DNA from 2 places in the Neobacillus sp. K501 genome. Region 2 is predicted to be linked to the other one. Evidence: riboswitches for the same ligand, from Rfam matches in the RefSeq annotation. Region 2 holds a riboswitch; the other holds the start of a gene.
The links. Region 2 has a riboswitch for preQ1 ahead of queC (7-cyano-7-deazaguanine synthase QueC). Riboswitches for the same ligand answer to the same signal wherever they lie in the genome.

Region 1 (5,011 bases), on a different contig from region 2:
AGTAAGTCCGCCACCTGTGCGGAGATCGTTGCTCTAGTCAGGGCTGTAACCTTGGATAATCCGCCCTTGAAATCAGTCCTTCTTTGACAATTTCTCTAAGGATTAAAGAGCGGTTTATTTTTTTTATATAAGCCGCATCACCTGTTATCATTCAAATCCTCCATTTCCGGCACTACTATAAGTATTCCTATTATATCAGTTTTTTAGAAAAGGGCTAAATAGCGAATTTTCATAGACTCTTATGGAAAGAACTAAGAACGTTTGAACACAATCAGGAAATTATTAAAGAGCTTATTGCCCGCAATAAAAAACATACATCTGTTGTGATGTGGAGTGTTGTGAACGAACCTGCTTCAGAAGAATAAGACGCGTATATTTACTTTAAGCCGTTAATTGAGCTGATGTTAGAATTGGATCCACAAAAATGCCCCGTCACACTTGTTACCCACTTAAGGGCTATTCCTTAAAAAGATTAAGTAGCCGAATTAATTGATGTTCTTGCTTTAAAGCGTTACTATGGATGATATATTGATGGCGGAGACCTGGATGTTACAAAGGCGAAACTGCGAGAATTACGTAGACGCTGGAGCGAAATTCCCGATTTTCATTATAAGGGATAATGGTCTTTGATTAATGAAAGGAGAGACTAAAATGTCTAAAAAACAAATAGGTGTAGTTGGATTAGCTGTAATGGGGAAAAACCTTGCTTTAAATATTGAAAGCAGAGGTTATTCTGTTGCCGTATTTAACCGTTCTTATGATAAAACGGAAGAGTTTTTAAAGAATGAAGCAGAAGGTAAGAATTTTGTTGGAGCTCGTACAATTGAAGAATTTGTTTCTTCATTAGAAAAACCGCGCAAAATCCTTTTGATGGTGAAAGCAGGGACTGCTACAGATGCGACCATCGATTCCTTAAAGCCATATCTTGAGGAAGGGGATATTCTGATTGATGGAGGAAATACGTTCTTCCAAGATACGATCCGCCGCAACAAGGAGCTTGAAACAGCTGGATTCCATTTCATCGGCACAGGCGTTTCTGGTGGAGAAGAAGGGGCGTTAAAAGGCCCAGCGATCATGCCAGGCGGAAAGAAAGAAGCTTATGAGCTTGTCCAGCCAATTTTAGAAGCGATATCAGCAAAAGTTGAAGGTGACCCATGCTGTACGTATATTGGACCAAATGGGGCCGGTCATTATGTGAAAATGGTTCATAATGGTATTGAGTATGGCGATATGCAATTAATTTCTGAGGCCTATTTTATTTTGAAAAATGTGCTGGGATTAAATGCAGAGGAGCTTCATCAAGTATTCGCGGAATGGAATAAAGGAGAACTAGACAGTTACCTAATTGAAATTACAGCGGATATTTTTACAAAAGTCGATGAAGAAACAGGAAAGCCAATGGTTGACTTGATTCTTGATACAGCCGGTCAAAAAGGTACAGGTAAGTGGACAAGCCAAAATGCCTTAGATTTAGGTGTGCCGCTGCCAATCATCACCGAATCTGTTTTTGCCCGCTTTATCTCAGCGATGAAAGAAGAACGTGTAAAAGCTAGTAAAGTTTTAACTGGACCTGAGGCGAAGCCATTTGAAGGCAATAAAGAAGAATTGATTGAGGCGGTTCGTAAGGCATTGTATATGAGTAAAATTTGTTCTTACGCACAAGGCTTTGCGCAAATGCGTGCAGCATCAGAGGAGTACGATTGGAATCTTCGCTACGGGGATATTGCGATGATTTTCCGCGGCGGCTGTATCATTCGTGCCCAATTCCTGCAAAAAATTAAAGAAGCTTATGATGGTAATCCAGAATTAGCAAACCTATTATTAGATCCTTACTTTAAGGAAATTGTTGAGGGCTATCAGTCAGCGCTTCGTCAAGTTCTATCGTTAGCAATTGAACGGGGAATTCCGGTTCCATCCTTTGCAAGTGCGATTGCCTACTATGACAGTTATCGGACAGAAACCCTTCCAGCAAACCTATTGCAGGCACAGCGTGACTATTTTGGCGCTCATACCTATCAACGTGTAGATAAAGAAGGGATTTTCCACACGAATTGGATGGAAAAATAAAAAAAGAGCTGATGCTTAAAACTAAGCATCAGCTCTTTTGCTTATACCATTTTTTCAAAGTTAACGCGTTTGTTTACAAAATACATAATTGGCATTCCGACGGCCATTACGACAAATTCACCAGCAGCCACAGTTAACCAGGTAAATAAGAATGGCAATTCAAAGGCTAGGTTTAATTCAAGCGCGATGATAAACATCGTAACTGTAAAAACAACTGTATTGACGATCATTCGTTTCCATATCCCTTTGATATAGCGAGCCGAAATAATGGTAATTGATAAGGCAATCAAAGATTGGCCAACCCCAAAAATAAGGTCATAGGCAACCATGGGTGAAAAGAATAGATTCGTTAAAAATACACCTAAAATAATACCGAATAAATATTTTTTGTTAAATACGATGAGATGGTTAAACATCTCGGATACTCGGAATTGGACATTGGTGAAACCAAATGGAGCGATTAAGGCTGAAACAGCAATATATAACGCTGCCAAGATTCCATTCCCTACAATGGTTTTAATATTCATCTTTCTATACTCTCCTTAGTTTTTTTTCGTGGGAGGATCTCGAACCACGTAAATGATCACAAAATAAAATTTTATCATCTGAAAATAAAGGTAGTCAATAAAAATATTAATAGGTATAAGTTGGATAATATTTAAGGATTTGGTCATTCTAAAAATAAAAAGGATGTCCAATAGATGGAAAATAATAAAAGGTTTTTATTAGCAATGATGTTACTACCGTGGCTGACGTTTCCGTTTTTGGGAAAAAAGGCAGTGAAGAGATTTTCCATTACGAGCTTGTTCATTGGCGTGGTGGTAGTGATAGAAAGCCTGATCGCACATAAAAGAGGTTGGTGGCGTATCTATGAGAGACTTCATCCAAAGATAATGGGGGAACTGCCTTTTATCGTTGGACCCTTTTATATTGGGGCAATCTGGATTTTGAAATTTACCTTTGGCAAGTTTCTTCGCTATTCTTTTCTCAATCTGGGGATAGATACCTTTCATATCTATGTTTTTGTAAAATGGTTAAAAAGTATGGGTATTGTTTCTTTAATCCGACTTAAAAACTATCAGGCATTAATGATGTTAACCTTTAATGCTTTGATTATGTATGGATTTCAGTTGCTGATTGATAAAAAGGTAAATCCAAAAAGACCTACAACAGTATTAAAAAGAATTTTCTCATAAATAGTAAAACCACTAGTCGAAAAATAGTGGTTTTCTTTATGTCAAAATTTGACCTTTTTCCCGATTCCATAAATAATAGTTTTCAGGGGTTCTCGAGGGAAAATATTAAATTATTTATAGGGTTGTGCAACTTTCAGAATATTACTAAAATAATAAGTGAAAAGGAGGATAAAAATGGAACCAATCATTCGTTCAGACAATGTTTCATTTTCTTATAAAATCAATGAAAAAACTTCCGTATCGGTTCTTAAAGATGTTTCCTTTTCTATCTTCCCAGGAGAATATGTAGCCATAATCGGTCATAACGGGTCAGGTAAGTCGACATTATCCAAACATTTAAACGGTCTTTTGACACCGGGCTCAGGAGATGTCTGGGTCAATGGCTTCAATACGAAGGATGAAAGCAAGAAATTAAATATCCGTAAAACAGTGGGAATGGTGTTTCAACATCCAGATAACCAGATTGTGGCGACGATTGTCGAAGAGGATGTCGCCTTCGGGTTAGAAAATATCGGAGTTCCTCGCGCGGAAATGAAAACGAGGATTGACGAAGCGCTTAAGCTTGTAAAAATGTCGGAATTTCGAAAAAGACCACCGCATCATTTGTCGGGAGGACAGAAGCAGCGGGTGGCAATTGCCGGGGTATTAGCGATGCGGCCTGATTGTATTGTCTTTGATGAAGCCACAAGTATGCTGGACAGCTTTGGCAGGCAAGAGGTCCTTCAGGTAATGAGCAAAATGAATCAAATGGGGATGACGATTATTACCGTTACCCATCGGATGTCGGAAGCGGCGGAAGCGGACCGAATTATCGTGGTCGAGGACGGTCAAATTGTGATGGACGGACCACCGCGAGAAATTTTTAAACATAAGCAAAGACTTGAGGACCTGCAGCTAGATGTACCAGAAGTAAGCCAAATGGCGGAACATATTCATAAACAATTTACTGATTTTTCAAGAGAGGTGATCAAGGAAGAGGAGCTTATCTCGGAAATCAAGAAATTTACGAAAGTTAAGACATAGGTAGGTGATTGAAATGCCGGATACAAATAGAATTATAGAAGTAAAGAACCTATCCCATACATATATGAAAGGAACGCCGATGGAACATGTTGCTTTAAAAGGGACAGACATGTACATCGAGGAAGGGGAATGCATAGCGATTATTGGCCACACCGGTTCTGGGAAATCAACATTGATTCAGCATTTCAATGGTTTGATAAGGCCGGAATCTGGGACTGTAGTCATCGACGGCGGGGATTTATCACAGAAAAAGCTTGATATGAAAAATCTCAGAAGGAAAGTAGGGCTGGTATTCCAAAACCCTGAGGATCAAATCTTTGAAAAACTCATCGGTGATGATATTGCTTATGGTCCGTTCAAATTAGGCTTGCCTTTGAAGGAAGTTCGGGAGCGAGTGAAATGGGCAATGGAGGTTGTCGGTTTGGATTTTGAAGAAATGAAAGACAGACAAACCTTCGCTTTAAGCGGCGGACAGAAGCGGAAAGTTGCCTTAGCTGGCATTTTAGCCTTGAAGCCTAAGATTCTCGTTCTCGATGAACCAACTGCGGGTCTCGATCCACGATCGCGTAATGAATTACTTGATAAGATAAAGTACCTCAACAAAGAGGAGAAATTAACGGTTGTGTTTGTGTCGCACAATATGGAAGAAGTAACCTATTTGGCTGACCGGGTTTATGTCATGGCTGGGGGTACAAATGTGCTAACGGGCACCCCGAAAGAAATCT
Region 2 (5,011 bases):
CACACCCCAGTTGGCAGGTTCAGTTAATACTTGTTGGAAAGTCTCGAATGAAAAAAATGAACGATAACTAGAAATGATTTCTTGTAATAACTCCATCCCTTTCTCCTTTTCATATTTTTGCACTTGTCCTTTGCATCTTAATTTAAATGTATGTACAGTCTTAAGATATATGATTCAAATGACATACTAATAGGAAGAAAGCATAAAATGAGACTTTTCAATACCTAATGATTTAAAATAAAGCTAACCTTATAATGGAGGGATTTAGATGAAGAAGGTAATTGTTTATACCCAAGAAGGCTGTGGACCATGTACAGCAGAAAAGCTCTGGTTAAAGGATAAAGGTATTGCATTCGAAGAAAGAAATATTCGTGAGAATTCACAATATTTGAATGAAATCGTGGAATTAGGGGCTTCAGCGACTCCAGCAACCGTTGTCGAAGATGAAAATGGATCAGAGGTTATTCTTGGTTTTAATCAAGAACAATTGGAAAAAGTTTTAGGGCTATAAAAGGTAAAAAACCTCCAAACAATGGAGGTTTTTTACCTTTTATACCCCCCGTTTATTGCCCCAAAGTAAGGTGTGGAGCTGAGGTAGAACTTTTACATGATTAAGCTCCTGATCGAGCATGACTTTGTCGATTAGGCTTTCGTATTTTTTTAACAGATGAATGAGGAGCTCTTGATCATTTACTGTTGTGGTATCATCATTTCCTACCTGGAGGAAGAAAGGTATGTTTGGATAACGAAGATGAACCTTCTTGGCATACTCGTAATCATGGTCATCAAATACGACAACCTTTAAACTAATGTTTTGTGGAGCTTCACTTTTTTCAAGCTTTCCAATAATATCGTCTAACACATCAAATTCAGTTACCATTCCCGATGACGGAGGTTTTGGTGAGATGGTTAATTCATCAATCTCATAAAACCATTCCTGCCACCTGCTCCCCTGTGTTTCCAAACCAATCTTAATCTGATTCGCTTTTAGGATTTCGGTCAACTCATTTAAATTTTTCAATAAGGCCGGATTCCCGCCAGAAATCGTCACAAAGGAAAAATGATTGCCGCCAATTGTCTTTAGCTCTTGCCAAATTTCTTCTGCGTCCATCATACAAATATCATTTTTTCCAGAACCATCCCAGGTGAAGGAAGAGTCACACCAGCTACAGGAATAATCACAGCCGGCTGTTCGTACAAACATCGTCTTTTGACCAATCACCATTCCTTCACCTTGAATCGTTGGTCCAAAAATTTCCAATACGGGCAGCTTACTCAAGTTCCATCCACTCCCGTCTTGCTTCGGCATAGCTTGTTGGGGTTTCGTATAAGCGAACAAATTCTACCCTAGCCCCATGGAATTGTTCCTGTCTTTCTTCCTGCTCCAACGCCTCTGTCATTTTTTCATAAATCCAGACGACCATGTTTTCTGCGGTCGTATTCATCGGCGGTAGTGTTTCATTCAGGTATCGGTGGTCAAGGTGAATTTCAATTTCATTTTTCCAAATGTCCTTAATATCGCCAAAATCCATCATTAAGCCACGTTCATCGACAAATCCACTTATGCCAAAGATCACCTTATACGTGTGCCCATGAAGATTCTTGCATTTCCCTTCATAACAATGTAAATGGTGTGCTGCATCAAAGGTAAATTCTTTACTGACAAGTACTCTTTTAGCATGATATTTCAACTGATTACGGTTGATACCTTCATCTATTTTCTGGAGTTTATCGACAATTCGAAATCCATACATATGCTTACAACCCCTTCCGAGAAGCTAAATATTGGTCGAGGCCTCTTTTTCTTAAGACACAAGATGGGCATTCACCGCAGCCGTCCGCAATAATCCCGTTATAACAGGTTAATGTCTTTTCTCTCACAAAATCTAAGGCATTCAACTCATCAGCTAGCTGCCAAGTTTCAGCTTTATTTAACCACATTAATGGTGTGTGAATCACAAAGTGCTGATCCATGGATAGATTTAAAGTGACATTTAAGGATTTGATAAAAATATCACGGCAATCAGGATAACCGCTAAAGTCGGTTTCACAAACACCCGTAACGATATGCTTTGCCCCAACCTGACTAGCTAACACACCGGCAAATGACATGAATAATAGGTTACGACCTGGAACAAACGTAGATGGTAACTCACCATCTTCCCCATCTTTTACTTCGATGTCTTGACGCGTTAAGGCATTAGGAGCAAGCTGGTTTAACAATGACATATCTAAAATATGATGCTCTACGCCAAGTTGACTTGCGATATTTTTGGCACACTCGATTTCAGCGGCGTGCCTTTGATTGTAATCAAATGTTACGGCAATGACTTCCTCAAAACGTTCCTTTGCCCAAAATAGACAAGTTGTACTATCCTGTCCCCCGCTAAAAACGACGACAGCCTTTTCTTTTTTCACAATGAAACTCTCCTTTTAAACAGAAAAAACAGCACTACTAAAGAAAGCAGTCCTGTCCTCCTTAGTTTTTTTCAGAGGGTAGCTAGAACCTCTACCGCATATCGCGGAATTTTTTATAAATTTCCTCCATCATTCTACCCTTTTTTATTGTTTTTGTCGACAAATGATTTCTGTTTCATCTATCATTTTCGAATTTAGCAATTTTAGATATAATATTGTTTATATCATTTGCATCAAGAAAGGTAGCCTATATGCTTTTAAATAAAGATATTTTGATGAAGTTTATCACGTATAGTTTCGTCGGTTTTATTTGTACACTTATCTATTTTATTTCCGTCTTTATATTTGTAGAACTATTCGACAAAGACCCTGTTTATGGATCAACCATGGCGTTTATGATCATGACCGTTTTCTCGTTTCTGTTAAACATCAAGTATACCTTTGGGGGGTATTTCACCTTTAATAAGTTATTCCGCTTTATCATTGTTTCTATAATCGGATTTATCCTAAATTTTGGAATTATGTACACAGTCTGTGAAGTACTGTCATTTCATTATTCAATTGGTGAATTGGTTACCATTTTGGTGATCCCGCTCGTCAATTTCACGTTAAATAATTTTTGGACATTTAAATAGATCTTAATGGATGCTTTACATCCCCTTCATACTATCTTAAAGTTCCTCACTTATGATGAGTAGGTAAGAATAATAAAAAAAGGGATGATAAACATGTATTTAAAGAAGCTTTCCGAAAATAGATTAATAACGATTGAATATTTTTCCAATGGTGCTTTACAACGCTTCAAAGGTCGTGTGTTTCGCTTGAATTTATTGGATCAGATTCTTTGGTTAAGAGATGAAAAACAAAAATCCATTGCGATCCATTTATCCTGTATTCGGCAAATACAGTAATGATCCAGATTAAAAATCTCTGTTTTTCATATTCTAAAAACAGATTAAATTTTGGAGGGTATCTATGTTTTTATCCGGTCCTATTTTGGCTGCACTTTTAGGAATGCTGATTGCACAATTTGTAAAAATTCCGATTCATTTTTTGACCACTCGGGAATTAGATTGGAAGCTGATGTTTAGCACAGGAGGAATGCCAAGCTCGCATACAGCAACGATAACTTCCTTAACCACTGTGATAGGAATGTTAGCGGGCTTTAAATCAAATGAGTTTGCGATTTGCGTCGTGGTTTCTGCCATTGTCATGCATGATGCCATGGGTGTCCGCAGACATGCCGGCTATCATGCAGAAATATTAAATACTTTATTAGCGGATTTTAATCAGCTGATTGAAACATTAAAAGACCCGAATTTGAAGAAACCCGAGTCTAGAGAAAAATTAAAAGAATTGTTGGGCCATCAGCCGACGGAAGTATTTTTCGGAGCAATTACCGGTATTATTGTTGGCATATGTACCTACTATCTTTATCCGTTTTAACCCTACTTACCTGCAATGACTTTCTGTTTGAAGGAATGATTTAACACGCTGGAATTCCAATACGCCATTCCCATTGCGCCTAACAATAATAATCCTGTGACAATAAACACCATTTGGACGGGGAAAATTCCACCAAGATAGCCGCCGATCATCGGACCAATCATCCCGCCAAGCTGGGTAGCGCTTTGGTTTAAACCAAAGGCACGTCCTCGAAAATCTTCTGCTGTCGTCTTAACTACAAGACCATTTAATGCCGGGAAGACAGCACAGAAAAAGATTCCAAAAATAAAGCGAGTAATCGAGAATCCCCAAATATTACTGAAAATTACCTGGGCGATCATGCCGATCCCACCGCCCAATAAGCCGATGAAAAGAACACGTTGAAAACCAACTTTATCTGACCATTTCCCCCAATAAGGGGCAAAGATGGCACTGGCAATCCCGGGCAGTGAGAAGACAATCCCCGCTAATAAGGATGCATGTGCGGTTGAACCGCCCAAATCAACGATATATAGCGGTAGAACAGGTTCAATTGTCAGGATTGAGCATGCGGTCACACAGGTTAGAGCTAGGACTAGCATGAAGGGTCGATTGGCTAAGGCTAGCTTGAAGTCATTTCGGATTGAACCAGGGTCCTTACTTGGCGTGAAGTTTTCCTCTTTTACCCAAAATATGACGAGGAGAGTTGACACGAGCACAATGATGCCGGCACTGGCAAAGGCCCAGCGATTCCCCACTAAAGTCGCAATTCCCCCACCTAATAACGGACCTAAAATTCCTCCTGATGCCGAAGCTGTTGAAATAAGCGATAAGGCATAGCCTACCTTGTGATTTGGTGTATTCGTGCCAATTAAGGCGATAGCACCTGGAATAAATCCGCTTAACAAACCTTGTGTGATGCGTAGGGCTAATAGTTGATAAGGATTGGTGACAAACGCTGTTAAAGTATAGACAAACACGAGGACAAAGCCCGCCCTGATTAACAATGGTTTTCTCCCGTATTTATCTGCCACTCTGCCCCAGAATGGTGAGGCAATCGCTCCGGCAAAAAAAGCCGCACTAAATAATAAACCTGACCACAATTCGGTATGATCATGAACCCCAATTTGCAACAGAAAAATCGGCAGAAACGGGATAACCATGGAAA

Region 1: linked by a shared signal. The riboswitch ahead of ACWM35_RS17095 (QueT transporter family protein) and the one ahead of queC (7-cyano-7-deazaguanine synthase QueC) in region 2 are both predicted to bind preQ1.

The regions. Positions count from the first base shown of each region.
Region 1 is NZ_JBSLYA010000007.1:264,840-269,850, reverse strand. Features, by position in the region: gene ACWM35_RS17105 (glycoside hydrolase family 2 TIM barrel-domain containing protein) at 219-365, shown strand; gene gndA (NADP-dependent phosphogluconate dehydrogenase) at 652-2,067, shown strand; gene ACWM35_RS17095 (QueT transporter family protein) at 2,109-2,594, opposite strand; PreQ1 riboswitch class I at 2,604-2,648, opposite strand; gene ACWM35_RS17090 (hypothetical protein) at 2,769-3,263, shown strand; gene ACWM35_RS17085 (energy-coupling factor transporter ATPase) at 3,432-4,286, shown strand; gene ACWM35_RS17080 (energy-coupling factor transporter ATPase) at 4,300-5,011, shown strand, end outside.
Region 2 is NZ_JBSLYA010000003.1:282,772-287,782, forward strand. Features, by position in the region: gene ACWM35_RS09395 (TerC family protein) at 1-96, opposite strand, end outside; gene ACWM35_RS09400 (glutaredoxin family protein) at 269-511, shown strand; gene queE (7-carboxy-7-deazaguanine synthase QueE) at 551-1,279, opposite strand; gene queD (6-carboxytetrahydropterin synthase QueD) at 1,272-1,754, opposite strand; gene queC (7-cyano-7-deazaguanine synthase QueC) at 1,759-2,418, opposite strand; PreQ1 riboswitch class I at 2,474-2,516, opposite strand; gene ACWM35_RS09420 (GtrA family protein) at 2,670-3,053, shown strand; gene ACWM35_RS09425 (YolD-like family protein) at 3,147-3,329, shown strand; gene ACWM35_RS09430 (divergent PAP2 family protein) at 3,394-3,864, shown strand; gene ACWM35_RS09435 (MFS transporter) at 3,867-5,011, opposite strand, start outside.